3 regions of the Acidovorax sp. FW305-C-20-28 genome follow, and region 2 is predicted to be linked to each of the others. Evidence: predicted binding sites of a transcription regulator. Region 2 holds the regulator's gene; each other region holds the start of a gene.
What was found. Region 2 encodes FNR, which switches genes on or off when oxygen is low (the NO sensors DNR and NnrR bind a similar motif). Its sites were predicted from a motif close to TTGATNNNNATCAA; they were not measured.
Positions count from the first base shown of each region.

Region 1: the regulator FNR is predicted to act here: its motif matches at 7,046-7,059, upstream of azu (azurin).
Region 3: the regulator FNR is predicted to act here: its motif matches at 7,973-7,986, upstream of cyoA (ubiquinol oxidase subunit II).

Region 1 is NZ_JBYSYM010000013.1:92,012-101,990, forward strand. It holds gene AC3WOH_RS16370 (glycosyltransferase family 4 protein) at 1-93, opposite strand, end outside; gene AC3WOH_RS16375 (UDP-2,3-diacylglucosamine diphosphatase) at 90-968, opposite strand; gene AC3WOH_RS16380 (GNAT family N-acetyltransferase) at 968-1,795, opposite strand; gene AC3WOH_RS16385 (EAL domain-containing protein) at 2,082-4,310, shown strand; gene AC3WOH_RS16390 (sensor domain-containing diguanylate cyclase) at 4,339-6,969, opposite strand; gene azu (azurin) at 7,142-7,600, shown strand; gene AC3WOH_RS16400 (hypothetical protein) at 7,645-7,914, shown strand; gene AC3WOH_RS16405 (3-deoxy-D-arabino-heptulosonate 7-phosphate synthase) at 7,914-9,308, shown strand; gene AC3WOH_RS16410 (LysR family transcriptional regulator) at 9,487-9,979, opposite strand, start outside.
Region 2 is NZ_JBYSYM010000046.1:16,500-26,478, forward strand. It holds gene AC3WOH_RS31765 (cytochrome P450/oxidoreductase) at 1-2,108, opposite strand, end outside; gene AC3WOH_RS31770 (IclR family transcriptional regulator) at 2,180-2,986, opposite strand; gene AC3WOH_RS31775 (Bug family tripartite tricarboxylate transporter substrate binding protein) at 3,082-4,068, shown strand; gene AC3WOH_RS31780 (histidine phosphatase family protein) at 4,180-4,782, shown strand; gene fnr (fumarate/nitrate reduction transcriptional regulator Fnr) at 5,052-5,771, opposite strand; gene hemN (oxygen-independent coproporphyrinogen III oxidase) at 5,945-7,327, shown strand; gene AC3WOH_RS31795 (sulfite exporter TauE/SafE family protein) at 7,476-8,201, shown strand; gene AC3WOH_RS31800 (cyclic di-GMP phosphodiesterase) at 8,486-9,814, shown strand; gene AC3WOH_RS31805 (putative bifunctional diguanylate cyclase/phosphodiesterase) at 9,811-9,979, shown strand, end outside.
Region 3 is NZ_JBYSYM010000054.1:3,728-13,706, reverse strand. It holds gene AC3WOH_RS33130 (hypothetical protein) at 62-676, shown strand; gene AC3WOH_RS33125 (response regulator transcription factor) at 728-1,324, opposite strand; gene AC3WOH_RS33120 (ATP-binding protein) at 1,377-2,732, opposite strand; gene AC3WOH_RS33115 (SURF1 family protein) at 2,742-3,563, opposite strand; gene cyoD (cytochrome o ubiquinol oxidase subunit IV) at 3,680-4,114, opposite strand; gene cyoC (cytochrome o ubiquinol oxidase subunit III) at 4,114-4,770, opposite strand; gene cyoB (cytochrome o ubiquinol oxidase subunit I) at 4,763-6,769, opposite strand; gene cyoA (ubiquinol oxidase subunit II) at 6,804-7,880, opposite strand; gene AC3WOH_RS33090 (MFS transporter) at 8,154-9,494, shown strand; gene AC3WOH_RS33085 (TetR/AcrR family transcriptional regulator) at 9,696-9,979, shown strand, end outside.

The sequences.
Region 1 (9,979 bases), on a different contig from region 2:
CGCGCTCTCCATGTGGCGCACCAGCTCCACCAGGGTGGTGACCACGCCATTGATCTGCGGGGCCCAGGCATCGGACAACAGGGCGATTTTCATGCGGTCACCTCGCTGCTACGGGTTGGTGTGCTCGTCTGGTGCCCCGGCACGGTATGCCACTGCACCAGCTCCAGGCGGCCATCCATGTGCTCGACCAGCGCGGTGTGGCTCTCCACCCAGTCGCCGTCGTTGCAGTAGAGGGTGCCGTCGATTTCGCGCATCTCGGCGCGGTGGATGTGGCCACAGACCACGCCATCGTGGCCGCGCCGGCGTGCCTCGGCGGCCACGGCCACCTCGAAGTCGGTCACGTAGTTGAGCGCCGTCTTCACCTTGCCCTTGAGGTAGGCCGAGAGCGACCAGTACGGCAGGCCCATGCGCGCGCGCAAGGTGTTCAGGTGCCGGTTGAGCTTGAGCGTGAACTCGTAGAGGTTGTCGCCCACATAGGCGAGCCACTTGGCGCACTGGATCACGCCATCGAAGTAGTCGCCATGCGTCACCCACAGGGTGCGGCCATCGGCCGTCTTGTGCACTGCGTCCTCCACCACCTCGATGCCACCGAAGGAGTGGCCGACAAAGGCGCGCGCGAACTCGTCGTGGTTGCCGGGCACAAAGACCACACGGCAGCCCTTGCGCGCACGGCGCAGCAGTTTCTGCACCACATCGTTGTGGGCCTGGGGCCAGAACCAGCGGCGGCGCAGTTGCCAGCCGTCCACGATGTCGCCCACCAGGTACAGGTGCTCGCTCGGGTGGTGCTTCAAGAAGTCGAGCAGGCCCTCGGCCTGGCAGCCGGGCGTGCCCAGGTGCAGGTCGGAGATGAACACCGCGCGCAGTTGGCGGTGGCCGGGGGGATGTGCGTCGTCGGCGTCGGCGGCAGTGTCCTGCCCACCTGCCATGTGCGCAGTCCAGTCGCCGAGCGCGTCGAACGCGGCGCGCATCAGGCCCCCAGAAAGTGCTTGCGGTAACGGGGGTGCAGGTCTGCCAGGCGCATCAGCATGGGCAGGTCTGCGGTGTTGAAGTCCGGATCCCAGGCCGGGGCCCCGAGCACCCGCGCACCCAGGCGCAGGTAGCCCTTGATGAGGGCCGGCGGCTCCACGAAGACCGAGCCGTCAAGGCGTTCGACGGGCAGCGGCAGGCGCGGCAGCACGTGGTATTCGATGGGGGCCAGGTGCGTCTGGCGCACCTGGTTCCAGATGCTGGCGGCCGCGTCGCCGCTGATCACGCCGTTGTGCAGCATGGGAATGCTGGCGCAGCCGATCATGGTATCGAGCTGGTTGCGCACCATGAAGTCCGCCAGGGCACTCCACAGCGCCATGATCACGCCGCCATGGCGGTGCTCGGGGTGCACGCAGCTGCGGCCCAGCTCCACCATGCGCGGGCGCAGCGTGCGCAGGCGGGTCAGGTCGAATTCGGTGTCGCTGTAGGTGCTGCCCACGCGGCGCGCCTGGGCGGGGGTCAGGACCCGGTAGGTGCCAATCACCTGCTGGGTGGCTGCATCCCGCACCAGCAGGTGCTCGCAGTAGTCGTCGAACAGGTCCACGTCGTGGCCGGGAACGGGGGTCGTCAATCGAGCGCCCATCTCCCCGGCAAACACATCGAACCGGAGCTTTTGTGCCTGGCGCACCTCGTCGGTGTGGCGCGCCCAGGCGACTTCGACCCCACCCCGCGCCATGGCGCCCGCCGCCGCGGATTCAGGGCGCTGGATGGCAGCGCCGGGGGCGGTGAGGGGAGACAGCGGCAAAATCGGGTTGGGCAAATCGCTCATGGATCAACTCCTTGGTACAGGGCGGCCCCATGGCCGCTGGTGCCCCGGATCACCGGGTGGTGTGCTTCGATGCGCTGGAGTTTGGAAGCCGCAGGTGACGCCTGCATGTCCAATGGATGTCAGTGCCGTGACAGACCAAGGCAAGGGCTCCGCCGGAGTGCGAAAAGACGCCGGTGCGGGCCTGGACAGGCCCCGGTTACCAGGCGGTTACCGCTGTAAGCTTGGGCTGCTACACTTTGGTACATTTTTCTGGGGCATTGCGCCTCTCCCTCCGGGTCCGGCCGCCATGTCCTTGCTGTCCATTGCCCCAGAACGCCTGCCGTCTGGGGAGTCTTCCGACGCGTCTTTGGAGCGCACGCTGCGCGAGCAGCAGATGCTGCTGGAGAGCGCGGGCGTGGGCATCGTGTTCATTCGCCAGCGCGTGGTGGTGCGCTGCAACCAGCGCTATGCGGAAATCTTCGGCTACGAGTCGGCGCAGCGCCTGGCAGGCCTGAGCAGCGAGGCCTTCTACCCTGACCGCGAGGCCTTCCGCACCCTCGGGCGCGAAGCCTACCCGGTGCTCGCCAGCGGGCAGGCCTACCGTGTCGAACGCCAGATGCGCCGGCGCAACGGGCGGCTTTTCTGGGGCAGCCTCACGGGGCGGCTGATCAACCCGCGCGACACGAGCGAGGGCTCGATCTGGATCCTCGACGACATCGACGAACAGAAACAGGCCCAGGCCCTGCTGAGTGCCGCCGTGCGCGAAAAGCAGGTGCTGTTCGACCAGGCCATGGTGGGCATCGTGTTCCTGCGCGACCGGCACCTGACACGCTGCAACCGCCATTTCGAGCACATGCTGGGCTATGGCCCGGGCGAGCTGGCGGGCAGCCCCTCGCGCCGCTGGTACGCCAGCGACGAGGACTGGGAGGACGTGGGCCACCGCTGCTATCCCGTGCTCGCGGCTGGCCAGTCCTACGAAGGCGAGGTGGTCATGTGCCGCAGAGACGGCACACCGCTCACCTGCGAGGTGCGCGCCAAGTTCATCGACCCGGACGACCCCGACCAGGGCTCGATCTGGATCACCATGGACATCTCGGAGCGCAAGCAGGCCCAGGCGGCCCTGGCGCGCGTGCACGAGCAGCTCGAACAGCAGGTCGAGGACCGCACGCGCGAGCTGCGCGACACGGTGGACAACCTGCACCGCGAGATCAGCGACCGCAAGGCCGACCAGGACCGCATCTACTGGCTGGCCCACTACGACCCGCTCACGGGACTGCCCAACCGCGCCCTGCTGTCCGAGCGTGCCCAGGAAGCCATCCGCGTGGCGCAGGAGGGCAATACGCCGCTGGCGCTGATCTTCCTGGACCTGGACCATTTCAAGCACGTCAACGACTCGCTGGGCCACCGCGTGGGCGACGCCCTGCTGGTGGAGATCGCCAAGCGCCTGCGTGCTGTGGTGCGCGACAAGGACACGGTCTCGCGCCTGGGCGGCGACGAGTTCATCCTGCTGCTGCCGGGCGCCAATGCCCACGGGGCGGCCCGCGTGGCCGGCAAGCTGCAGGAGGCCTCGCGCCAGCACTACCAGATCGACCACCACGAGCTGACCATGGCGCCGTCCATGGGCGTGGCCCTGTTCCCGCAGGACGGTGCCGACTTCGATACGCTGACCCAGTCCGCCGACGTGGCCATGTACCGCGCCAAGCTCGACGGGCGCAACACTTTCCGCTTCTTCACCCCCGAGATGCAGGCCCAGTCGGTGCGCGCGCTGCAGGTGGAGAACGCGCTGCGCCGGGCACTGGAGCGCGGCCAGCTGTACCTGCACTACCAGCCCCAGATCCACCTGGCCACGGGCCAGGTGCACAGTGTGGAGGCCTTGCTGCGCTGGGACCACCCGCAGATGGGCAGCATCTCGCCCACCGAGTTCATCCCGATCGCCGAGGACAGCGGCCAGATCCTGCAGATCGGCGAATGGGTGCTGCGCACTGCGCTCACGCAACTCAAGGACTGGCACGCCAACGGTTTTCCGGGGCTGACCATGGCGGTCAACCTCTCGGCGATCCAGTTCCGCCAGCCCCAGCTGCCCGAGCTGGTGAGCCGCATCCTGACCATCTTCGAGCTGCCGCCCGACTGCCTGGAGCTGGAGCTGACCGAGGGCGTGGCCGTGGACGACCCGCATTCGGCCGTGGAGACCATGGACAGCCTGCACTCGCGCGGGGTGCGCATGTCCATGGACGACTTCGGCACCGGCTACTCCTCGCTGAGCCAGCTCAAGCGCTTCCAGATCTTCAAGCTCAAGATCGACCAGTCCTTCGTGCGCGACCTGGGCGAGGATGGCAACGACCGCGCCATCGTGAGCGCCATCATCCGCATGGCCCAGGCCCTGGGCATGCGCACCACGGCCGAGGGCGTGGAGACACCGGAGCAACTGGCCTTTCTGCGCGAGCAGGGCTGCGACGAGGCCCAGGGCTACCTGTTCAGCCGGCCGCTGCCGGCCGATGAGCTGGAGCTTTTCTTGCGCCAGTACCTGCCCTCGTAGCACCGACCGAAGGCCTCGCGCCAGGGCTTCAGGACAGCGCTTGCACCGCCGGAGCCAGCTGCACGCGGTGTTTGCCCGAGCGCTTGGCCTGCAGCATGGCCTCATCCGCCTCGGCCAGCAGTTCCTGCGCGTCCAGCCGGCCCTGCGACAGGGCGACACCAATGCTCATGCCGACCCGCACGGTCGCACCGGAGCCCGGCAACTGCACGGACTGGCAGGCGGCCTGCATCAGGCGATCAAGCACGGCACGCCATTCGTCGCCGGCTACCGGGGTGAGGACCAGCACGAACTCATCGCCCCCGAGGCGCGCCGCCGTGTCCGAGGCACGGATGCTGCCTGAGATGCGCCGGGCCAGCTCCACCAGGAGTTGGTCGCCCGCATCGTGCCCGAACTGATCGTTCACGGCCTTGAATCCATCCAGGTCGGCAAAGCACACCGCGACCCCGTGGCCGGCCCGCTGTGCAGCTGCCAGGGCCTGGCGCAGGCGGTCCACGAGCAGCAGCCGGTTGGGCAGCTGGGTCAGTGCATCGTGGAAGGCCACGTGGGTGATCTGCGCGTGTGCCCGTTTGGCCGCAGAAATGTCCACCGCCATCCAGAAGGTCTCGCTGTCCGACAGGCGCACGCCGCTGAGGTCCACCCAGATAGCTTCGCCGTTCTTGTGCTGCAGGCGCACATCGGTGCGGAAGTTCAGCCCCTGGCCCAAGCGCAGAGCAGCGGACTCCTCCACATGGCGGTAGTCCTCGCCGCGCGCATACAGGGAGCGCACGTCGGCCCCTTCGAGCTCACCCGGCCCATAGCCCAGCATGCGCTCCATCGCGGTGTTCTTCCAGATGACGGTGCGGCTGGCGAGCTTGACCATGCCCACCAGGTCGCTGTTGAGCATGGCCGACTGGTCGTGCAGCAGGCTGCGCACCTGCTGCAGCGCCTCGTGCTGCGCGGTCACGTCGACCGCGACGGTGCGGCTCATCAGGAAGTCGCCGCGCCCATCGCGCACGGCCGTGGCATTGATGCGCACGACGCGGCGCGGTGCACCCGGTGGCGCGAGTTCGATCTCGATCTCCGGCGCGCGCTCCTGCAGGGTGAGCTCGATGAAATGGTCATGAAAACGCCGCCGGCTCTCGCCCTGCAGCAGATCGCTGAAGCGGGAGTGGGATTCGACCGCTGCGCTGCCCAGCCACTGCTGCAAGGTGGCGTTGACGTGCACCAGGCAGCCTTCGGCATCGAGCGAGAAATAGCCGCATGGGGCATGGTCGTAAAGGTCGCGCACGCGCGCGGCTGACTCTTCGAGGCTGCGGAGCAGGCGCTTCCTGTCGGTGATGTCGCGGGCCGAGCCGAAGACCAGCAGCTGCCCGTCGACATCGACCGCATGCCAGTGCAGGTCCACATCGATGACATGGCCATCGGCCAGCCGGTGCTGCACCTCCACACGCTGGCGGTCACCGTCGCGGATCCGGCCCAGCCAGGCGTCGATGGCCGCTGCGTCCTGGTTCACGTCCCAACTGGAGACATGGCTGCCCAGCAAGGCCTCGCGCTGCGAACGGTGCATTTGCGCGAACGAATCGCTCATCTCCACCAGGCGCCCCTGGCGGTCGATGATGTGGATGCCATCGCCCGCCACGCGCAACAGGATCTGCGTGCGCCGGCTCTGGGCCTCCAGCGCCCGCACAGCACCCAGTTCACGCCGGCCCACGCGGTAGATCGCAAAGGCGGCGGCGCAGCTGAGCAGCCACATGCAGGCCGCCATCAGCGACAGCATGCGCGCCTGCATGGCCAGGGGCTCGAAGAATTTCTCGTTGTTGAGCCCGGCCAGCACGATGAATGGCCAGCCCTCCACCTCCCGGTACGCCACGGTGCGCTCCAGCCCGTCGATCGGTGACACCGCCGTGAAGACCCCCGCTGAAGGGTGCGCCGCGAGGGACTCGCGCAGCTCCCTGGAGACCTGGGTCGACCCCATCGGGACCTGCGCCGCATTGCCGGGAGAGAGCCAGGCCACGAAGCGCAGATCGCGCATGCGCAGCGTGATGGTGTCCCGGCTGCCCAGGTCGTAGCGCTGGAACAGCTGCGCGAAATGGTCGACCCGGATGGTGGCATACAGCACCCCCGCAAACCGGCCCTCCCGCACCAGGGGGCGGGAAATGGAGACGACCCAATTGCCCGAGACGCGGGACACCACGGGGCTGGCGATGACGGGGCCGTCGGCCGTGGATTCGCGCGCCTGCTGGAAGAAATCGCGGTCCGCCACGTTGGGGATGTTGGCATTGCCAACGAGGTTGCCCCAGCGCACGGCCCCGCTGTCATCGGTCAGGCGAAACCCCTCGGCCCCCGGGAGCAGTCGGTGCCGAGCGGCGAGCAGTTCCTGGACCTCCTGGTCCCGGGATCCGGCACCGAGGCCCGAGCGCTGCAAATCGCTGATCGTCATGCGCAGCACCGCATCGACCAGGCCCAGCTCGGACCCCACGTTGGCACCGCCCATGGCGGCCATGCTGTCCGCCGTGGCGCGGGCACGCTCTTCGTGGTTCTGCCGCGAGGAGGACAGCACCCACAGCACCAGTGCCCCGAGCAGCACGCCCAGCAGCACATTGGCCGTGACCAGCAGCGTGCGCAGCCGGTGGCCGGGCTGGTAGGCGCGCACGGGCAGGGGTGGGGAAATCTCGGCCATGGGCAATGCTAGCTGAAGCCCTGCCCCCGGAACATCCCGCCTTGCCCGGGGGCCGTGGCCTGCAGCGCACCGGCCTTTGATGCACCTCAAGGGCGTTTTGCCAGGGCGGTGGTCCACTCATGGCCATCCCGGAGATGCCCGGCCCCCTATTTACCCCCTGGAGAAATTCGACATGAACATCACCTTGAGAAACACCGCCGCCGTGCTGCTGACGGCCCTGCTCGCCGGCCCCGCGCTGGCCGCCACCTGCGACGTGGAGATCGAAGGCAATGACGCCATGCAGTTCAACAAGCAGAGCATCACCGTTCCGGCCAGTTGCAAGCAGTTCACCGTGAAGCTCAAGCACGCGGGCAAGCTGCCCAAGACGGCCATGGGCCACAACTGGGTGCTGACCAAGGCAGCCGATGCCCAGGCCGTGACCACGGACGGGATTGCGGCAGGCGCGGACAAGGCCTATGTCAAGGCGGGCGATGCCCGCGTGATCGCCCACACCAAGCTCATCGGCGGCGGCGAGGCCGACAGCGTGGGCTTCGACGTGGCCAAGCTCAAGGCCGGCGAGGCCTATGCCTGGTTCTGCTCCTTCCCGGGCCATTCCAGCCTCATGAAGGGCACGCTGACGCTGGCCAAGTAAGCGGTCAGAATCGGGGCAGAACCCATGAAGGAAAGCCCCGATCCATGAGCATCGTCGTTTACTGGCTGGAAGCACCCGGCACACCTGCCATGCAGACCTTCGACCCCGGCCAGCTGATGCCGGCCCTGCAGTTCTGCGAGGAAAAGCGCAAGGCCGGCAAACGCCATGTGAGCCTGTCCAGCGAGCTCACCGAGAGCGTGGGGCGTGCCGGGGTGAGCACGGTGCAGGCCCGGCTGCTGCCCGATGGCTCGCCCTACGACTGGACCAAGTCCCATCGCGGCGCCGGGCCCGAGCGCAGCGGCGGCCAGGGTTGATGCCTCCTTCAGGGGCCCTGCCCCGGCCGCCCCACCCGCCCCTGCTCACGCAGGTGCTGCGCACGGCCGCACGCCGCTACCGCCTGCCCGCAGAGCCCGGCGCGGGCTCCCAGGCCGGCCCCGCGGCCGCCATGGCCCTGGCCATCGAGCAGGTGCGCCAGGACCTGGCCGGTGCGCGGCGCCCCGGGGACGCCACACGGCAGTCGTTCATCAATGCCCTGGCCCACCTGATCCGGGAGGCCATGCGCGCGGACGACGGGGACGCGGCCTACCAGGCCGCGGTGCTCGCACGCCGGGCACCCACGGTGCAGGAATACCTCGACCTGCAGGCCCATGCCGAGCAGGACCGCCGGCAGCTGCGCGCGGGCGCCAATGCCATTGCCCACCCGGCCAAGCGCCAGCATGTCGCCCCGGGCGCGCTGCGCGAGGCCCTGGAGCGCCTGCACGCCCAGGCGGATTCGTCGCACTGGGCGGCGCTGGGCGGTACGGCACACCAGCTGCAGGCCATGGCGCAGGCGGCTGCCGACATGCCGGCACTGCAGCGCGGCCTGGCCCGGCTGCTGCAAGGGCCCGCGCTGGCGCGCCTGCAGCGCGCGGACGCACTCGAAAGCGACCCGCAGGTGCAGGCCTACCAGCGGCTGCGCGACCGCCAAGGCCCCCGCCCGGGCACAGCAGAAGCCCTGGCCTACGGCGACAGGGCACAGCAGCGCGGTGCGGCCATGGAAGCCCTGGCCACCCAGGCCCTTGACGCCCTGGCGCAGCGGCTCGACCAGGCCGATGGCACCCGCAGTGCCTGGCGCGTGGTGACCTCGATGCGGGTGCCGCCCTCCATCCCCGCCAGCGCCGAGCGCGCCAAGAGCGAGTGGGATGCCGTGCTGCTGCGGCAGGCCCCTGCCGGTGCTGGCCAGCCCCCCGCCTGGGACGTCTGCCTGCTGCTGGAGGCCAAGGCCTCGGTGGATGCGGTGGCGAACGATTTCTCGCGCCTGCAGCGCGGCCTGCGCCTGCTCGGCCATGCCGACCCGGGCACGGACTACGCCTTCCTCTGCCGCGAGGGAGAGGTGCTGCTGCGCGGCGCCTCCCTGGGCCTCCTGGACAGGCCAGACGGCGCACTGGAGGACACCGTGCTCTACTGCACCGATGCCCCAGCCCCGCCAGCGCCCCAGTGGCTGGCCGCCGCGAGCCGCATGCAGTTGCTCGGTGCGCCGCAGAGCCTGGCCTTTGCCACCGCACTGGCCGAGGGCCGGCAGGCCGATGTACAGGACCTTACGCCCGTGTGGCAGGCCCTGCTGGCATCACCGCAGTGGGAGCCCGTGCGGCAGCAGTACCCCACGCTGCGCCGCGTGCACGCGCTGATGGTGCACGTGGACGACCTGGTGCAGGCCGTGCAGGGCTAAGAGACTGAGAAGATTTTGCCCATGCCCGCCTTGCACGCCAAAACACCCCGGCTCGTCGTTGCAAGTGCTCGCCATAGCCCGAGCTATGGCTGCGCTTTGCGCCTAGATCCGGGGCGTTGTGGCACGCCTTTCGGGCACGGTCAAAAAATTCCCAGCCTCTGAGCGGACCACCAGCCACTCAGTCCTTCGCCGCCAATTCCTGGAGCAGGCGCGGCACGAGCACGTTGCGCGACGCCGCATGCCAGACGGCGTAGGCCTCGGACTGCCTGCCCGATCCTGCCAGCGGCCGGAACACCGCGCCCGGCAGCGCGCAGCGCCGCATCGCATCGGGCACCAGGGCCACGCCCATGCCCTGGGACACCAGGGACACCACCGCCAGCCAGTGCCGCACCTGCATGCGCACCTCCGGATAGAAGCCTGCGTCGGCGCAGACCGAAAGAATGCGCGCATGGTAGTCGGGCGATGCACTGCGCGAGAACAGCACGAAGGGCTCGTCCTTGAGCTGCCCCACCGCCACCGTGCGCTTTCTGGCCAGCGCATGGTCCATGGGCAGGCAGGCCACGAAGGGCTCGGACACCAGCAGGCGGCAATCGAGCTCGGCCGGCACCTGGTGGGTGTGGGCAAAACCAATGTCCAGCCGGTCATGGAGCAGCTCGGTCATCTGCTCGGCG
Region 2 (9,979 bases):
AGACCCGAGTCCTTGAGCTCGGCGGTGAACGCATGCTCCTTGCTCGGATCGAGCGCCGCGTTGTCGGTGCTGAAGTGCTCGAAGCGCAGCACGCCCTCGGGCCAGTGTTCGGCCAGGGTTTCGAGTTCGGCGATCAGCCGGTCCGGGCCGCAGGCATAGACACGCGTGGTGGCGTCCACCTGCTGCAGCAGGGCGGGGAGGTCCATGCGCGCGCCCTCGGCCTTGATGTGCAGCGTGGCATGGCCGGCATGGTCCTTGAGTACCCGGTCCAATAGCGCCATGTTCTGGCGCGTGCGGCCCGCATAGTGCAGCTCGTACGGCAGGCCCAGGGCCTTGAGCCGGTCGGCCATGGCCAGGATGGGTGTGATGCCGATGCCCGCGGCCAGCAGCACGTGGTGGGCGCCCGCTTCGTCGATGCGGAACAGGTTTTTCGGGCCGGCCAACTGCAATTCGTCGCCCGGCTGCAGGGTGTCGCAGAAGTGGCGCGAGCCGCCGCGGCCCTCTTCCTCGCGCTGCACCACGATCTCGTAGCAGCCCGGGTGCGCGCCCGCGCCGCACAGCGAGTACTTGCGGCGGTGGCCCCCGGCGATCAGGTCGATGTGCGAGCCTGCGGTCCAGGTGGGCAGGGGCGTGCTGCCGGCAGCGGCGATGACGAAGCGGTAGAGGCCATCGCCCTCGGTGATCTTGTCCTTGATGACCACCGCGCGTGCGATGCCGTCCTTGGGCGGTGGACCGATCTGGAACTTGGCCAGCACGGCCTGTGCCTTGTCCGCCTGGCGCTCGGGGTTCTGCAGCGGGTCCCACTGCACCCACAGCGCCGAGGGCCCGCGGAACGAGGTGTTCGACAGGAAATCGAATTGTTGCCCCTCGACCAGCCGGATGTGAGGCAGGCGGCGCACGAACTCTTCGAGGAAGATGCGCATCTGCATGCGACCGATGTTCTTGCCCATGCACTGGTGCGCACCGTAGCCGAAGGTCAGGTGCTCCACCGCGTTCTCGCGGTGCAGGTCCACGCGGTCGGGGTCCTCGAAATGGCTGGCGTCCGCGTTGGCCGAGGCCTGGAACAGCAGCAGCTTGCCGCCCTTGGGAATCTCCACGCCGCCGACCACCGTGTCGCGCATGGCCATGCGCCGCCAGGCGATGATGGAGCCGGCCACCCGCAGGCACTCTTCCACCGCATTGGGGATCAGCGCAGGCTGCGCGCAGATCTCCTCCCAGGCTTCGCGGTGCGACAGCAGGGTCATGAAGGCGTTGGCCGTGGCGTTGGAGGTGGTCTCGTGCGCGGCCGCCAGAATGGCCATCATCATGGAGCGCAGGTAGGACTCGGTCACGATGTCCGGGTGCGCGTGGTGCTGGCGGATGGAGTCGTACATCCAGCCTTCGCCGTCGGGTTGGGCCATCATGGTGTCCAGGATGCCCTGGGCCGTCTGCCAGAAGCGGCCCACGTTGTGGGCGATCTCCAGTTGCTCCTGTGCCGTGGGCCGGCCCCAGGTGTTCAGGGTGTGGGCCACGGCAAAGTGGCGCAGCTGCTCGGCCCCTTCGTCGGGCACGCCCAGGAAGTGCAGCGCAATGGTCAGCGGGATCTCGTAGAACATCTCCGCCACCAGGTCCGCGCGGCCCTTGTCGACAAAACGGTCCATGTACTGGCGCGCCAGGTCGCGGATGGGCTGCTCGTAGTCCATCAGCCGTTCGGGCATGAAGGCGTCCATCAGCAGGCGGCGGCGCGCCATGTGGTCGGGCTCGTCCTCGTTGACCATGGTGCGGTTCATCGCAAAGCCATAGCTCTTGAGGATGTCCATCACCTCCCCGGTGGCGGGCGTGATCTTTTCCAGCGCCACGGAGGGCGAGAACAGGAGGTTGTCGCGGAACACCGCCTTCACGTCCTCGTAGCGCGTCACCACCCAGTAGCCCAGCTCGGGGCTGTAGAACACGGGCTCTTCCTCGCGCGCCCAGCGCACCACCTCGGCCGGGTTCTGCTGGTAGCTGGGGGCAAACGGGTCGAACGCCGCCGCGCGCGCGCTCACCGGGCAACCCGTGGGGCTCTTCAGGGCGGCGGCCATGGCCGCATGGTCGACCGGGCAGCGCGAGGCGTTGGCGGGGGCAGTCATCGTGAATCTCCTTTTGCGTAAATGTATTACGCAATATGGATGCAAAGATACGGGTTTACCCTTGGTTTTGCTCAGTGGCCCTGGTAGCCCATGGCCCGGCTGATGAGGCGCGCCTCCTGCAGCAGGGCGGGGCAGATGGCGCCATCGGGCCGCAGGTCGAAGCCGCCCGTGGCGCCCAGCGTGGTCAGGCAGGCGCACACATTGCCCGTGGCGTCGAAGACCGGCGCGGCGAGTGCGCTGATGCCCTTGAGCAGCGAGTCGTTGGCCATGGCCCAGCCGCGTGCGCGCACCTGCTGGCGCAGTTGCTCCACCGGCCGCGTGCCATCGAGCTGCGCGCGCCGCTCGGCAGAGGCCTCGGCCAGTTCCTGCTCGGCCATGTCGGTGACCTGCCGGTCGTTGGAATAGCCCAAAAACACCCGGCCCGTAGCGGACCACAGCGTGGACAACACCGAGCCCGCGCGGATATTCACGGTGACGGGCAGCGTGGGCTCTTCCATGCGCAGCACGGTGGCGCCCTTGTTGCCCATCACCGCGAGGAAGGCCGTGACTTCGAGCGCCTGGCGCAGGCGCTGCAGCGAGGCCTCGCCCAGGCGGATCGGGTCGCACTGGCGCAGGGCGGCCAGGCCGATGGCGATGGATTCCTGCGCCAGGTAGTAGTGCTGGTTGGTGGGCGACTGCTCGACAAAGCCCTGCTGGCACAGGCTGGCCAGGTAGCGGTGCACCTTGGCGGGGCTCTCGCCCACCTCGGCGGCGGTGGCGGTCAGGCTGGCGGCGCCGCCCAGGCGGGTCAGCGCCTTCAGGACGCTCAGGCCCATTTCAGCGGACTGGACGCGCTGGCGGCGGTCGGCCACCCGGGCCGGGGAAGGGGATGTGCTCATGGTGATTCAAGGGTGAACCTAGGGTAAACGCTGCCCCAGGTTATTACGCATAGCGGAGTAACATCACGCAGATATTAATCCTACGAGGTCTGGACATGTTGAAAAATCGTCGCTTGGTTGCCGCCATGCTGGCCCTGCCCGCGTTGCTGGCCTGGGCCGCACCGGCCAGCGCGCAAACTGCTGCTTACCCCGCCAAGTCCATCCGCTGGCTGGTGCCTTACCCGGCAGGCGGCGGCTCCGATTTTCTCGCGCGCACGGTGGGCCAGCAGCTGTCGACGCAGATCGGCCAGCCGGTGCTGATCGACAACAAGCCCGGTGGCAACACCGCCATTGCCGCCGTCGAGACGGGCCGCTCCGCACCCGACGGCTACACCATCCTGTCGGCCGACAACGGCACCATGGTGTTCAACCCCGCGCTGTACAGCAAGCTGACCTACAACCCCAGCAAGGACCTCGTGCCCGTGACGCTGATGGGCAAGTTCCCCATGATCCTGGTGGCCCACCCGGGCGCGGACTTCAAGGACGCCAAGGACTTCATCGCCAAGGCCAAGGCCAAGCCCGGCGCCATGAGCTTCGGCTCGGCCGGCGCCGGCAGCCCGCACCATCTTGCGATGGAACTGCTCAAGGTCGATGCCGGCCTGTTCATGACCCACATCCCCTACCGCGGCGCGGCGCCCGCGCTCACCGACCTGGCCGGCGGCCAGATCCCCGCGATGATGGTCGACCTGGCCGCTGGCGGCGCCTTCATCAAGGCCGGCAAGGTGCGCCCCCTGGCCGTGGCCAACGCCAAGCGCCTGCCCCAGCTGCCCGATGTGCCGACCTTTGCCGAGCTGGGCTTCAAGAATGTGGAGGCCTCTGCCCAGGTGGGCATCGTCGCCCCCGCGGGCACGCCGGCCGACGTGGTGAACGCTTTGCAAAAACAGGTGGCCACGGCCATCAACCAGCCTGCCGTCAAGCAAAAGCTCATCGATTTCGGCATCGAGCCCGTGGCCAGCACGCCGGCCCAGTATGCGGACCTGATCCGCACCGAAACCGACAAGTGGCACAAGCTGATCAAGGCGCAGCGCATTTCGCTCGATTGAGCAGGCCCTGGGCGCCGCGGCAAGACCCCGGCGCCCCCGCAGGTTTGCACCCGGCGGCGCACTCCCCGCTACAGTGGGGCGCCAACGCTTCACCCGATGCCGGGGAGTTCCATGCCGACATGCCACCGTTTTCAGGACGCGGCCCTGGGCCGGCGCACCCTGCTGGGCGCCGGCCTGGCCCTCGCCACGCTGCGCGCCTGGGCCAGCCAGGATCGGGAGGCCGAAGCCCTGTTGCGCAAGGGTGGGGTGGTGGCCGCGTTCCGCCACGCGCTGGCGCCCGGCACGTTCGATCCGCCGGGGTTCCGCCTGGGCGATTGCAGCACCCAGCGCAACCTCAATGACGAAGGCCGCGAGCAGGCGCGGCGCACGGGCGCGTGGTTCAAGGAGCGCCAACTGCAACCGGCCAGGGTGCTCGCCAGCCCCTGGTGCCGCTGCATCGACACGGCGACTCTGGCGTTTGCAGCACCCCAGGTGTGGCCGGCGCTAGGCTCCCCGCATGGTGTACGCGAGACCACTGGCGCAGACCATTTGCGCGAATTGCGCCAGGCGCTGGTGGCCGCATCGCTGCGGGCCGGAAGTTTCGAAGCCTGGTTCACGCACATGTTCGTGCTCGCCGATCTCGCGGGCGGCAATACCAGCTCGGGCGAGGCGCTGATCTTGCGGGCTGATGCCAGCAGCGGCAAGGCCGAAGTGCTCGCCCGGCTTCAGGTTTGAGAACCTGTTTGCGATCTCGCAGGGGATCGCGTTGGAGCGCAATCGGGATGAGTGGATGCTTCGGGTGCGCCGCATGGGCTCGTGCCCATGCAAGCAGCCGGGGCGTCCAATCGCCCGATTTCGCTCCAACCCTTCGGGCAGTGGCCTTGGCGGGCGGTCTGCGGCGTTGCGGCGCTTGTTGATAGCTGAGCTATCAACTGCACCCCGCGCCTTGCATCCCACCCGCCAAGGCCGCTGCGCGACCCCTGGGAGATCGTAAACAGGTTCTCTTAGCTACAGGTTTGCGAATTCACGATGCGCTTGAGCGCATCGGTGTCGAGGATGCGCACATGGCGCTGCTTGACCTCGACGATGCCTTCCTCGACGAACTTGGAGAAGGTGCGGCTAACGGTTTCGAGCTTGAGGCCCAGGTAGCTGCCGATCTCCTCGCGCGTCATGCGCAGCACCAGCTCGGACTGCGAAAAGCCGCGCGCATGCAGGCGCTGCACCAAGTTCAGTAGAAACGCCGCCAGGCGCTCCTCGGCGCGCATGCTGCCCAGGAGCAGCATGACGCCGTGCTCGCGCACGATCTCGCGGCTCATGATCTTGTGCACATGGTGCTGCAGGGCCGTGACCTCGCGCGAGAGTTCCTCGATGCGGTCGAAGGGCATCACGCAGACCTCGGCATCTTCGAGCGCCACGGCGTCGCAGGTGTGGTGGTCGTTCACGATGCCGTCCAGGCCGATGATCTCGCCCGCCATCTGGAAGCCCGTCACCTGGTCACGTCCGTCCTCGGTGGCCACGCAGGTCTTGAAGAAGCCGGTGCGGATGGCGTACAGCGAGGTGAAGGTCTCGCCATTGCGAAACAGCGTGCCGCCGCGCTTGACCTTGCGCCGCGTGGCCACGATCTCGTCGATGCGTTCCAGCTGCGCGTCGTTCAGGCCCACGGGCATGCACAGTTCGCGCAGGTTGCAGTTGGAACAGGCGACTTTGATGGTGAGCGGGTTCATGGGCGCAGCAGCTGTTGGGGGTTGCGAACGGATCGCATCCGGCGAGAGGAGCGTGGTGGTGGCTGACATGAATCAAATTGTGGCCCCTGGGGGACTTTCAACACTTGATCTAGGTCAAGGACAGGGGGCGGGCACTGCGGCAAAGTTCCACTTCAATAAGGAATGCCCCCGAAATGACCGCTGTGACGCCCGAACTCCTGACCCGTTTCGACGTGCCGGGCCCCCGTTATACCTCCTATCCCACGGCCGACCGCTTCGTGGAGGCGTTTGGCGAAAACGATTACGTGCTGGCCCTGGCACAGCGCCGGGCGGGCGCGCCGGGCAAGGCGCTGCCGCTGTCGCTGTACGTGCACATTCCGTTCTGCGAATCGCTGTGCTACTACTGCGCCTGCAACAAGATCATCACCAAACACCACGACCGGGGCGACGTGTACCTGCGCTACCTGGCGCGCGAGGTGGAGCTGCACACAGCCCACTGCGGCACCGGCCAGGTGGTGAGCCAGCTGCACCTGGGCGGGGGTACGCCCACCTTTCTGTCGGATGACAAGCTGCGCGAGCTGATGGCCGTGCTCAAGCGCAGTTTCAGCTTTGCGCCGGGCGGCGAATACTCCATCGAGGTGGACCCGCGCACCGTGACGGCCGAGCGCCTGGCCGTGCTGGCCGAGCTGGGCTTCAACCGCCTGAGCTTTGGCGTGCAGGACTTCGATGCCGACGTGCAGAAGGCGGTGCACCGCGTGCAGCCGGCCGAGCAGGTGTTCGCGCTGGTGGAATCCGCGCGCCGCCTGGGCTTCGAGTCGGTCAACGTGGACCTGATCTATGGCCTGCCGCGGCAGACGCCCGAATCCTTCGACCGCACGCTGGAGCAGGTCAAGGCCCTGCGGCCCGACCGCATCGCCCTGTATGCCTATGCCCACCTGCCCGAGCGCTTCAAGCCCCAGCGGCGCATCGTGCCGGCCGAGCTGCCCGCGGCGCCTTCCAAGGTGGCCATGCTGTCGCGCTCGCTGCAGCAGTTCATGGATGCAGGCTATGTCTATGTGGGCATGGACCATTTCGCCCTGCCCACCGACGCCCTGGCCGTGGCCAAGCGACAGGGGCGGCTGCACCGCAACTTCCAGGGCTACAGCACCCAGCCCGACTGCGACCTGATCGCCCTGGGCGTCTCGGCCATCGGCCGCGTGGGCGCCACCTACAGCCAGAACGCCAAGACCCTGGACGAGTACTACGACCTGCTGGACCAGGGCCGTCTGCCCGTGGTGCGCGGCCTGGCGCTGAACCGCGACGACCTGGTGCGCCGCGCCGTCATCATGGCGCTGATGTGCCAGGGCGAGCTGTCCTTCGAGTCCATCGAGGCGGGCTGGCTGATCGACTTTCGCCGCACCTTCGCGGCAGAGTTGGAGCAGCTCGCGGGCCTGCAGGAGCAGGGGCTGGTCAGCGTGACCGGTGAGGGCATCACCGTCACGTCCATGGGCTGGTTCTTCGTGCGCGGCATCGCCATGGTGTTCGACCGCTACCTGCAGGCCGACCGCAACCGCGCCCGGTTCTCCCGGATCATATGACCCCCCCTGAGTCGCTTCGCGCCTTCCCCCAGGGGGACGCCCCCAGCGCGGCGGGGCGGCCCTTGCGCGGGGGCACTCGCCTTGGCCGCGCCAGTTTCTAGGGGTCATGTTCGATGGATGGTGTGTTGGGTAGAAAGGAGCGGATTTCATGCTGTTTGCCCTGGGCTGGACCGCTTTGGTGATGGGCCTGGCTGGCGGCCCGCACTGCCTGGCCATGTGCGCCGCGCCCTGTGGGGCGCTGGTGGGGCAGGGGAGCGGCCAGGCGGTGCGCTGGGCCGGGCCGGCAGGCCTGGCGCTGGAACCACCACCGCCGGCCCTGGGTCGGCTGGTGGCCTTCCACGGCGGGCGGGTGGCGGGCTATGCGGCCCTGGGCGCTGCGGCGGCGCTGGCCATGGACAGCCTGGCATGGCTCACGCAGCGCACGGCGGCGCTGCAGCCCGCCTGGACCTTTCTGCACCTGGCGGTGATGGCCTGGGGAGTGCTGCTCATGGTGCAGGCGCGCCAACCGGCCTGGGTGGAGCACCTGGGCCGCACGGTCTGGCAGCGCGTCCGGCCGCTCACGGCCGGGGCCGGCGGGGTGGGCGCGGCGGGGCTGCTGTGGGCGCTGATGCCCTGCGGCCTGCTCTATTCGGCCCTGCTGGTGGCGGCACTCAGCGGCGGGCCGGTGCAGGGGGCAGCCACCATGGCCTTGTTCGCCCTGGGCAGCGGGGTGTGGCTGGTGGGCGGGCCCTGGTTGTGGGGGCGCCTGCGCCGCCGCATCAACCAGGCACGGGCCGATTGGGGCACGCGCATCGCCGGGGGGCTGCTGTGCGCGGCGGCGGGCTGGGCGCTGTGGATGGACCTGGTCGTCAAGCCTTCGCTGTGGTGCCGGTGATACAGTGGCCTCGGCGCTGAGGGGCGTGCCGGACTGTTGTTTTGTGTGTCCTACGTACTTGCACGCATGCGGCGTGCGGCCCGGGCCCGCAGGGGACGCCGTTCACTGCGCAGCCCGCCCCCGGGTTTTTACCAGGAGGTAAATCGCGCCGCAGCCCCCGCCAGCCGTGGTGCAGGGGGAATGTCCCGGGGCATGGCAGGGCAAGACAAGCCTTCAGAACTGGAGATAATGGGTGTAACCAATGGTGGCAGAAGTGCCGCCGTGTTTCCTCACGTACGTTTGAAGTGAATTCGTCCATCCTCATCGATATCCGCCAGCTGCGCATCGGCATGTACATCCAGCTCGACCTGGGCTGGATGCACCATCCGTTTCCGGTGAGCAGCTTCCGGGTGGCGTCGGCCGAACAGATCGCCACCCTGCGCGAGCTGGGGCTGACCGAGGTGCGCTACGTACCCAAGAAGAGCGACCCCGACCTGCGTGATCTGCCGCTGCCCCCGGTGGGCGGCCCCGAGGATGCACCGCCGCCCGATGCGCCCGGCGCCGTGCGCGAGGCCACGGCCCCCGCCCCGCTGGCAGCCCCCGTGGACCCCGCGGCGGACGAGGCCGCCGCCCGCCGCCGCCGGCTGCTGGATGCGCAGAACCGCGCCCTGGCCCTGTGCAACCAGCGCTTTGGTGAAGCCACGCGGCGCTATGTGGAGCTGGAAAAGCTGGTGGTGGAGCTGCCCGAGCGCGCCCGCACCGATGGCGAGCTGCTGGTGGCCGGCTGCGTGACCGATCTGCTCAACAACGGCGATTCGGTGATCCGCCTGCTGTCCGAAGGCGTGGGCGAGTCCGGCGCGCTGCACCCCGTGAACGTGCTGGTCGTCAGCCTGCTGCTGGGCAAGGCCCTGGGCATGAAGGCCGAGGACCTGCAGGACCTGGGCGTGGCGGCCCTGCTGCACGATCTGGGCAAGATGCGCCTGCCCGATGCGTTCAAGAACGCACTGCCCCACATGCCGGCGCCCGACCGCACCCGCTACGAGGGCCATGTGCGCGAGTCCGTGGCGCTGGCGGGCCGCATGGGCCTGGGCAAGCCGGTGCTGCTGGCCATTGCGCAGCACCATGAGATGGTGGACGGCAGCGGCTTTCCCATGCGGCTCACGGCGCATGACCTCTCGCGCCCCGGCCAGGTGCTGGCGCTGGTCAACCACTACGACCGCCTGTGCAGCCCGGGCAGCGGCATGGGCGGGCTGACCCCGCACGAGGCGCTGTCCGTCATCTTTGCCCAGCACAAGGCGCGCTTCGATGCCGTGGTGCTGGGGGCCTTCATCCGCATGATGGGGGTGTACCCGCCGGGCTCCATCGTGCAGCTGGTCAACGACCGCTATGCCATTGTGGCCTCGGTCAACTCCTCACGGCCGCTGCGCCCCAAGGTCATCGTGCACGACCCGCGCGTGCCCAAGGACGAGGCGCCCATCCTCGACCTGGAGACCGTGCCCGAGCTCGGCATCCGCCGCAGCCTCAAGCCCGCCCAGCTGCCGCGCGAGGCGCTCGACTACCTGTCGCCGCGCAAGCGCATCTGCTACTTCTTCGAACGTGCCGTGGCTGCTGTCCCCGACGAGGGTGGAGCGTGATCCGGCCGCTGCCGCAGGCGTGGATCGACGGTCTGCTGGAGGCGGTATGGCTCGTCGATGAAAAGACGCTGCACATCCTGGCAGCCAACCAGGCGGCCGAGCAGCTGACAGGCCTGTCCATCGCCGACATGCACGACATGCCGGTGACCCAGCTGGCCGCGACGC
Region 3 (9,979 bases), on a different contig from region 2:
CCGGAACCCGATACGATGAAATTCCCCATTCCATCGCGACGGCCTGCACCGCATCCCCACGATGAAGCACCTCCTGAAGCTACTGATCGCCGTCGTGTTCTTTGCCAGCCTGGGCCTTGCAGGACTGGGTCTCGTGCAAGAGGACTACCAGCCGACCCTGGAACCAGGGCACCGGTTCCTGGACGTGGCCCTGGCCGCAGCATTTATCCTGGGCCCCGGCGTCGCGTTCATCGGTGGCTCGCTGGGCCGGGCCGAGATGGGGCGCGATCTGGCGCAGGCGCGCTCGTTGGGCGAGGCCTGGGGCATCCATGCGTTGATTGCAGAGTGGATGTCGCGGTCCCCGGTCGGTTATTACCTGGTGCTCTCGCTGGTCTGTGTGGGGGTGTTTGGCGGTGGTGCCTGGGGGGCGCTGACCTACCTGGAGCGCAACCACCACCGTGCGCAGGCCGTGGGCAGCGTGCAGTGCGCGGTGCTCTCCACCAAGGCGGTGGGTAAGACCGGCCCAATGGCCGATGCCCAATTGCAATGCCCGGTACCGGAGCCCAAGAAGCAGGGCACGACCGTCCTTGTGACGCTCCGGGTCAAGCACCCGCCCGCGAAGTGGCCGGCCACCATGGCGCTGCCGGTGTGCCGCGGCCCGCTGGGCACGGTGTTTCTGGATGGGAGTCGGTTGTAGCCGTCGGTGGATGGGATGCGGTGTGGGCTCCCACGCAGCCATCCGGTTCGGCTAGCTGACCTGCTGCTTTTCCAGCTTGCGCGCCAGGGTGCGCCGGTGCATGCCCAGCCTCCGCGCCGTCTCCGAGATATTGAACCCCGTCTCGGCCAGCACCTCGTGGATGCGCTCCCACTCCAGCGTCTTGAGTGAGCTGGAGCGATTCGTCACATCCACCTCGGTATCGCCTTCGCGCAGGCCAAACGCGGCCTCGATGTCGTCGGTGTTGGATGGCTTGGCCAGGTAGTGGCAGGCGCCCAGTTTCACGGCCTCGACGGCGGTGGCGATGCTGGCGAAGCCGGTGAGCACGACGATGAGCATGGCTTCGCTGGCGGCGTGCAGTTTCTGCACGCAGGCCAGGCCGGATGCATCGCCCTTGAGTTTTAGGTCCACCACGGCGTAGCCGGGGGTGTGCTGGGTGAGCAACGCTTCCACCTCGGGCAGGCTGGCGGCCTGGAGCACGCGGTAGCCGCGGCGTTCGAACGAGCGGGCCAGGGTGCGGGCAAAGGCCTCGTCGTCTTCCACGATGAGCAGCTGGCGCTTGGTTTCCTTGGCGTCCTTGGGGGCGTCTGCTGCGGCTGCTGCCGGGCTGCTGGTAGTGGTGTCGTCCATGGCGCTCAGGTCCGGGGTTTTGTTCTAGTACAAAGTCAACTTTGCATCATCCTCACGCCGGCCGGTGGCCGCGTGGCAGGGCGATGGCGGCCAGGGGCAGGCGTATGCTCACCTGGGCGCCGCTGCCTTCGCCGTTGCCGGCCCGGTTGCGCGCGGTGACGCTGCCGCCCAGGGTGCGGGCCACGTTCATCACCAGGTACAGGCCCAGGCCGCTGCCGGGGCGCTGCTTGGTGGACTGGTAGGGCTCGCCCAGGTGCTCCAGCATCTGCGGCGCAAAGCCGGGGCCTGCGTCGTTGACGGTGATGCACAGCGCAGGCGCCTCGGCCGTGTCGTCGCGGGTGATCACCAACTCCACCCACTGGGGCGATGCGTCGCGCGCATTGTCCAGCACATTGAAAGCCATCTGTTTCAACGTGGTGTCCGACACCATGGGTGTGTCCTCACCAAAATCATTGCGGTACGAAAACGCGGGCATGGTGCGGGTGGTGCGCCATTCCTCGGCCAGGGCGTCGACAAACTTGCACACGGTGGTCTGTTCGGACTCTTCGCCGCGCGCCTCGCCGGCCGATAGCAAGATGCCGCTCACGATGCTCTTGCAGCGCTGCACCTGGGTGCGCATTTCGGTGATGTCTTCGCCCAGCACCTCGTCGCCCATCAGCTCTTCGTCGTGCGCCCAGTCGCCCAAAATCACGGCCAGGGTCGAGAGCGGCGTGCCCAGCTCGTGCGCGGCGCCCGATGCCAGAAGGCCCATGCGCACGATGTGCTCTTCTTCCACCCGGCGGCGGCGCGCGGCGGCCAGGCGGGCGTCGCGCTCGCGCAGGTTCAGGCTGATGCGGGTGATGAAGATGACCACCAGAATGGCATTGAGCACAAAGCAGACCAGCAGGCCCAGCACGTACAGGCTCGACAGGCCCTGGTGCAGGTCGTGCGGCAGCTCCAGCGGCAGGTGGTAGTTGGCCAAGAGGGCAAAGCACGCGGTGGTGATGCCCACCATGCTCCAGATATAGGCGCCGCGCAGCAAGATGGCGCCCAGCGCAATCTGCAGCAGGTACAAGAAGACAAAGGGGTTGCTGGTGCCGCCGCTCAGGTACAGCTGGGTGGTGAGCACGGCCACGTCCACCAGCAGGGCCAGAAACAGCTCCACATTGCGCACCTGCACCCCCGTGCGCAGGCGCAGCAGGCTGACCACGTTGAAAACGGCCAAGCAGCCCACCACGAGCAGCATGGGCTGCAGCGGGATGGCCAGGCGCAGGCTGTGGCTGGCCACCTCGATGGTGAAGATCTGGCCGATGACGGCCATCCAGCGCAGCTGGATCAGCTGCTGCAGGTTCTTGATGCCGGCGGCGGCATCGGCGGCGCGCGGGTTGCGCAGAAACTCGGCGCTCTTGGCGAGGCGTTGCAGAGGCATGGGGTTAGTCTAATGGCCCGCGCCGCTGCTGCCCTGGCGCCGCTCGTAGCGCACCACGAACCAGCCTGCGCCCAGCACCATCAGCGCCAGCCCATACCAGGTGAGCGCATACACCGCATGGCTGTTGGGGAAGCGAATGGTGGTGAGCCCGGCGCGCGGCCAGGTGGTGCCGGCGGTGGCGGCTGCCGTGCCGCGCACTTCCACGGCTTCGGCCGTCGGGTTGGCCACGCCGCGCTGGGGCAGGCCGGCGTCGATGAAGAAGGGCGCCGCCTGGGGCAACTGCAGCGCCTGGGCCATGGCCGCCACGTCGCGCGAGAACCAGCGCTGCGCGGCGGGCTCGTTGCTGCGCAGAAAGCCGCCCTTGGGCTCGCTCATGCGCACCAGGCCCTGCACGGTGGCGGGCTCTGCGCTGTCCGTCTTGCCGGCCCATTCGGCGCGCTGGTCCTGCGGAATGAAGCCGCGGTTCACCAGCACCTGGGTGCCATCGGCCTGCTGCAGCGCGCCCATCACCCAGAAGCCCGAGCCCAGGGCCGTGACGGCCTGGGTGAGCACGGTCTTGCCGGGCAGCCAGCGGCCGGTGGCTGCCACGGGCAGGTATTCATGCGTGTCGGCGGTGATGCCGGGCCAGGCGCTGGCCGGGGGCAGGGCCACGGGGGCGGCGTGCACGCGCTGGTCCACGCGCTCGATGAGGTCGAGCTTCCACACCCGGCGCTGCACTTGCCAGGTGCCCAGGGCGATGAAGCCCAAGAACAGGGCCGCGCCCAGCACCAGCACCACGGCCCGGTGCAGGTGGCGGGAGGCTGCAGGCGCTGTAGTGTGGGTTGCAGACATCGAAACTCCTTGTTGGGACCCCTGGCGCACAGGCCAGAAACAGATGCGGCCGCTGGAGGGCGGCCGCTGTGCAATCAAAAGCAGGCCCACCGCTGCCGGCAGGGCTGCATTCACCCTCAGGGGGTGTGGTGGCCTGCGGCGCCGCCGTCGGTCTGCGTGGCCGGCGTGCTGGTCGCAGAATTGTGGCCGGGCATCATGTTGGCGTTCATGTGGAACATGACCCAGAGCGTGCCGCTGATGGCAATGGCCACGAAGACCACGGTGAAGATGGTGGACAGCAGGGTCCAGCCGCCTTCGATCTTGCCGTTCATGTGCAGGAAGCAGACCATGTGCACGAGGATCTGCACAATGGCGAAGGCGCCCAGCACCAGGATGGCGGTGTTGCGGTCCGAGATCACCTTGGCCATGACCAGCCAGAAGGGGATGGCCGTGAGGATGATGGACAGCACGAAGCCGACCATGTAGCCCGAGAACGAGCTGTGCGGGCCCACGTCGCCGTGGTGGTCGTCGTGGCCATGCCCGGCGTGTGCGGTGTGTTGTGCGGCGCCCATTACAGAACTCCCATCAGGTACACGAAGGTGAAGACGCCGATCCAGACGACGTCCAAGAAGTGCCAGAACATCGACAGGCACATCAGGCGGCGCTTGTTCTCGTGGATCAGGCCGTGCTTCTTGATCTGGATCATCAGCACCACCAGCCAGATCAGGCCGAAGGTGACGTGCAGGCCGTGGGTGCCGACCAGCGTGAAGAAGGCCGACAGGAAGGCGCTGCGCTGCGGGCCTGCGCCCTGGTGGATCAGGTGGTGGAACTCATACAGCTCCAGCCCCAGGAAGCACAGGCCGAACACGCCGGTGATGGCCAGCCACAGCAGCGTGCCGTTCACGTTGTTCTGCTGCTTCTTGATCATCGCGAAGCCGAAGGTGATCGACGACAGCAGCAGGAAGGCCGTGTTGATGGCCACCAGCGTCAGGTCGAACAGCTGCGCGCCGGTGGGGCCGGCGGCGTAGCTGCGGCCCAGCACGCCGTAGGTGGCGAACAGCGCGGCGAAGATGAGGCAGTCGCTCATCAGGTAGAGCCAGAACCCGAGGGCGGTGCCGTTCTCGGGGTGGGGCTCGTGCGCCAGGTGGTACTCGCGGCGCGGCAGTGTGGCGGCCGTGGGGCCGCCCGCCGTGGCGGCGGCGGCAAGGTTGTAGGTGATATCAGACATGGGCGGCGCGCAGTTGTTGGGTACGCAGGTTCTCGGTCTCCGTCACCTGGGCGGCGGGGATGTAGAAGTCACGCTTGTAGTTGAACGTGTGGACGATGGACACCAGCACCACGCCCGCGAAGGACAGGATGGCCAGCGGCCACATGTGCCAGATGAGAGCGAAGCCCAGCACCAGCGACAGCGCCGAGATGATCACGCCCGAGCCGGTGTTGGCCGGCATGTGGATGGGCTCGAAGCTGGTGAGCGGGCGCGCGTAGGCGTGCTTCTTCATATCCCACCAGGCGTCGATCTCATACACCTTGGGGGTGAAGGCGAAGTTGTAGTCCGGCGGGGGCGAGGAGGTGGCCCACTCCAGCGTGCGTGCGTCCCATGGGTCGCCCGTGTGGTCGCGCAGTTGCTCGCGCTTCAAGTAGCTCACCACGATCTGGATCAGCAGGCAGCCGATGCCCAGGGCGATCAGGCCGGCGCCGATGGCGGCGATGACGAACCAGATCTGCAGCGAAGGGTCTTCGAAGTGGTTGGCACGGCGCGTGACGCCCATCAGGCCCAGGATGTACAGCGGCATGAAGGCGACGTAGAAGCCCACCACCCACAGCCAGAAGGAGCACAGGCCCCAGAAACGGTCGAGCTTGTAGCCGAAGGCCTTGGGATACCAGTAGTTGATGCCGGCGAACAGGCCGAACAGCACGCCGCCGATGATCACGTTGTGGAAGTGGGCGATCAGGAACAGGCTGTTGTGCAGCACGAAGTCGGCCGGGGGCACGGCCAGCAGCACGCCGGTCATGCCGCCGATGGCGAAGGTGACCATGAAGGCGACGGTCCACATCATGGGCAGCTCGAAGCGGATGCGGCCCTTGTACATGGTGAACAGCCAGTTGAAGATCTTCGCGCCCGTGGGGATCGAGATGATCATCGTGGTGATGCCGAAGAAGGTGTTCACGCTGGCGCCGGAGCCCATGGTGAAGAAGTGGTGCAGCCACACCAGGTACGACAGGATGGTGATGACGACCGTGGCGTACACCATGGAGGTGTAGCCGAACAGGCGCTTCTTGCAGAACGTGGCCACCACTTCGGAGAAGATGCCGAAGCAGGGCAGGATCAGGATGTAGACCTCAGGGTGGCCCCAGATCCAGATCAGGTTCACGTACAGCATGGCGTTGCCGCCCAGGTCGTTCGTGAAGAAGTTGGTGCCTGCATAGCGGTCCAGCGACATCAGCACCAGGGCTGCGGTCAGCACGGGGAACGAGGCGACGATCAGCGCGTTGGTGCACAGGGCCGTCCAGGTGAAGATGGGCATCTTCATCAGGTTCATGCCGGGGGCGCGCATCTTGATGATGGTGACGATCAGGTTGATGCCCGAGAGGGTGGTGCCCACCCCCGCGATCTGCAGCGCCCAGATGTAGTAATCGAGCCCCACCCCGGGGTTCTGCGCCCCCAGGTTGGACAGCGCCAGCCAGCCGGCAGTGGAAAACTCGCCCAGGAACAGCGACACCATCACCAGGATGGCACCGGCGGTGGTCATCCAGAAGCTGAAGTTGTTCAGGAACGGGAAGGACACGTCGCGCGCGCCGATCTGCAGCGGCACGAGGTAGTTCATGAGGCCCGTGACCAGCGGCATGGCCACGAAGAAGATCATGATCACGCCGTGGGCGGTGAAGATCTGGTCGTAGTGGTGCGGCGGCAGGTAGCCCATGTTGTCGCCGAAGGCCATGGCCTGCTGCAGGCGCATCATGAGTGCGTCGGCAAAGCCGCGCAGCAGCATGACCACGCCCAGGATCATGTACATGATGCCGATCTTCTTGTGGTCGATGCTGCAGAACCAGTCGCGCCACAGGGTGCCCCACAGGCGGAACTTGGTGATGGCGGCCAGCACGGCCAGGCCGCCCAGCACGACACCGATGAAGGTGATGAGCACGATGGGCTCGTGCGCCATGGGTATGGAGTCCCAGGTGATTCGGCCCAGGGCCCAATGCGTTTCGGTTGCGGGTGATGTAGACATGTCAGTCAGTCAATCAATCAGTCGTGGGCGCGGGTCATTGGCGCGAGAGGGTGCGGTCGTAGACCGTGGCGTGGCGCGCTTCGAGGGCGGCGACGATCTGGCCGGCGTTGTCCACGGTGCACACGTCCTGGGGCAGGTTCAGGCCCTGGGCCTTCATGAAGGCTTCGCCACCGCGCTCGTCGATGGACATCATGTGGTGCATGCACATCTTGCCCTCTTCGACGCAGCGGTTGAGCACCTTGTCGTACAGGCCTTCTTCCACGCTGGCAAAGCGCTGCACGGGGTCGCGCTCGCTGGGCTTGACCAGGTTCAGGTAGGTGGCCTTGTCCAGGGGCTTGCCTTCGGCCTTGTTCTTGGCAACCCACTGCTCGAAGTCGCCCTGGCTCAGGCCATGGAACTTGAAGGTCATGCCCGAGAAGCCCGAGCCGCTGTAGTGCGAGGCGATGCCGGGGTACACGCCAGGCTTGTTGATCACGGCGTTCAGCTCGGTCTGCATGCCGGGCATGGCGTAGATCATGCCGGCCAGGTCGGCCACGTAGAAGGCGTTCATCGTGGACGTGGCGGTGAGCTTGAACAGGATGGGGCGGTCCACCGGGGCGGCCAGCTCATTGACGGTGGCAATGCCTTGCTCGGGGTAGAAGAACAGCCACTTCCAGTCCATGGCCACGACCTGCACCACCATGGGGGTGGATTGGGGTTCGAGCGGCTTGGTGGCCGAGACGCGGTCCAGCGGGCGGTAGGGGTCGAGCTTGTGGGTGCCGATCCAGGTGAGGGCCCCGAGCGCGATGATGATGAGCAGCGGCACCGTCCAGATCACCAGCTCCAGCGTGGTGGAGTGGTGCCAGTCGGGGTCGTAGTCCTCTTCGGTGTTGGCGGTGTTGTTCTGGCGGTACTTCCAGGCGAACCACAGCGTGAGGGCGATCACCGGCACGATGATGATCAGCATCAGCAAGGTGGCCTGCACGACCATGTGGCCCTGCTGGGAGGCGATGTCGCCTGCAGGGTTGAGGACGACAGCCTTGCTGCAGCCGGTGAGGCTGGCGGCCAGTGCGGTGAGCGCTGCCGTTGGCAGCCACGCAACAGACCCGCGAAGTCGGGGAGGATTTGGCATAAGAGGGGCCCAACAATGCGTTTAAGGGGTAAACGCTAATGACAATTTGGCGCCTAATGTAATAAAGCGCGCAGATTTGTCCATTGGACATTTTGTCCAAGGTCAAGTTTTTGCTCCTGTTTGGTGCGCTCGGTCAAGACCTTTGAGCGGGCAATCCATCCAGGTCAAGGGTTTGTCCTGCAGGGATCTGGGTGAAACCGCACTTGTCGGGGGCACGGGCAGGGTGTAAAACGTGGGTGTATCCGTTACACAACACAAAAGGAGCCCCTGTTCATGAGCAGTACCGCATCTGCCACCCTCCCCTCGATGGGATATGAAGAGAACTCCGCCTCCCTGGCCCATGCAGACACGCATGAGGACGTCACCCCCAGTGAAATCGCCGTCGGCGTGATCATTGGCCGTTCTTCTGAGTATTTCGACTTCTTCGTCTTCGGGATCGCCTGCGTGCTGGTGTTCCCGTCCTTCCTGTTTCCCTTCATGTCGCGCCTGGATGGCACGCTGGCCGCCTTTGCGCTGCTGGCCGTGGCCTTTGTGGTGCGGCCTGTGGGCACGGCCATCTCCATGGCCATCCAGCGGCGCTGGGGCCGGGGCACCAAGCTGACGATCTCGCTGTTCCTGCTGGGGGTGTGTACCGTGGGCATGGCCTTTCTGCCGGGTTACCAGAGCATCGGCAGCACCGCCATCGTCGTGCTGCTGCTGCTGCGCATCGGCCAGGGCCTGGCGCTGGGCGGCTCGTGGGACGGCCTGCCGTCGCTCTTGGCGATGTCGGTGCCCAAGCACCGCCGCGGCTGGTACGCCATGATTGGCCAGCTGGGCGCGCCCGTGGGCTTTGTGCTGGCGGCCGGGCTGTTCGCCTACCTGTACAGCAACCTCACGGTGCAGGAGTTCCTGGCCTGGGGCTGGCGTTACCCCTTCTTCGTGGCCTTTGCCGTGAACGTGGTGGCCTTGTTCGCCCGCTTGCGCCTGGTGGTGGGCCAGTCGTACACCGAACTGCTGCAGGAGCGCGAGCTGCAGCCCGTGCCCGTGAGCGACGTGATGCGCGACGAAGGCAGCAATGTGCTGCTGGGCGCGTTCGCGGCGCTGGCCAGCTTTGCGCTGTTCCACCTGGTCACGGTGTTCCCGCTGTCGTGGATCACCCTGTATTCGGACCAGCCCGTGACCCAGATCCTGGGCGTGCAGATCGTCGGCGCCTTCCTGGCGGCCGGGGCCATCATGATTTCGGGCTGGCTGTCGGACCACCTGGGCCGGCGCAAGCTGCTGGGCGGCATGGCGGTGATGATCGGCGTGTTCAGCTTCATGGCGCCGGTGCTGCTGAACACCGGCGAGGTGGGCAGCACCATGTTCCTGCTGCTGGGCTTTGTGTTGCTGGGCCTGTCGTACGGCCAGGCCTCGGGCACGGTGACGGCCAATTTCTCGCCCAAGTACCGCTACACGGGCGCGGCCCTGTCGGCCGACCTGGCCTGGATCATCGGCGCCGCCTTCGCCCCCCTGGTGGCGCTGGGCCTGTCGGCCCAGTTCGGCCTGCTGGCCGTGACGGTGTACCTGCTGTCGGGCGTGGCCTGCACCTTGGGTGCGTTGAACCTGAATCGCCGCATGGAGCGGCGCGACCGATAACGGAGAGCGGGTGAGCGGGCCACCCCTCGAAGGTGTGGTCCTCTAGAGAAGCGATGCAAGAACCCGGTGGCTGCCTTGACGGCCACCGGGTTTTTTGTTGTCCCATGGATTGGTCGATTGGTCGATTGGTGGATTGACGATATAGGTCGTATGACCTAATAATTAGGTCAAGTGTCCTAATTGATCCACGAGTTGCCGTCGATGACGAACCCTGTGACCAGCACCCGCCAGCGCATCGTCGAGCAGGCCGACCGCCTGTTCTACGAGCGTGGCTTCGAGAGCACTGCGTTTGCCGACATTGCCGGGGCGCTGGGCGTCTCGCGCGGCAATTTTTACTACCACTTCAAGACCAAGGACGAGATCCTCGCGGCCGTGATTGCGCACCGCAGGGTGCAGACGCAGGCCCTGCTCGATGCCTGGGCGCAGGCAGCACACACGCCGGCCGACCGCCTGCAGTGCTTTGCGCAGATGGTGGTGGACAACCG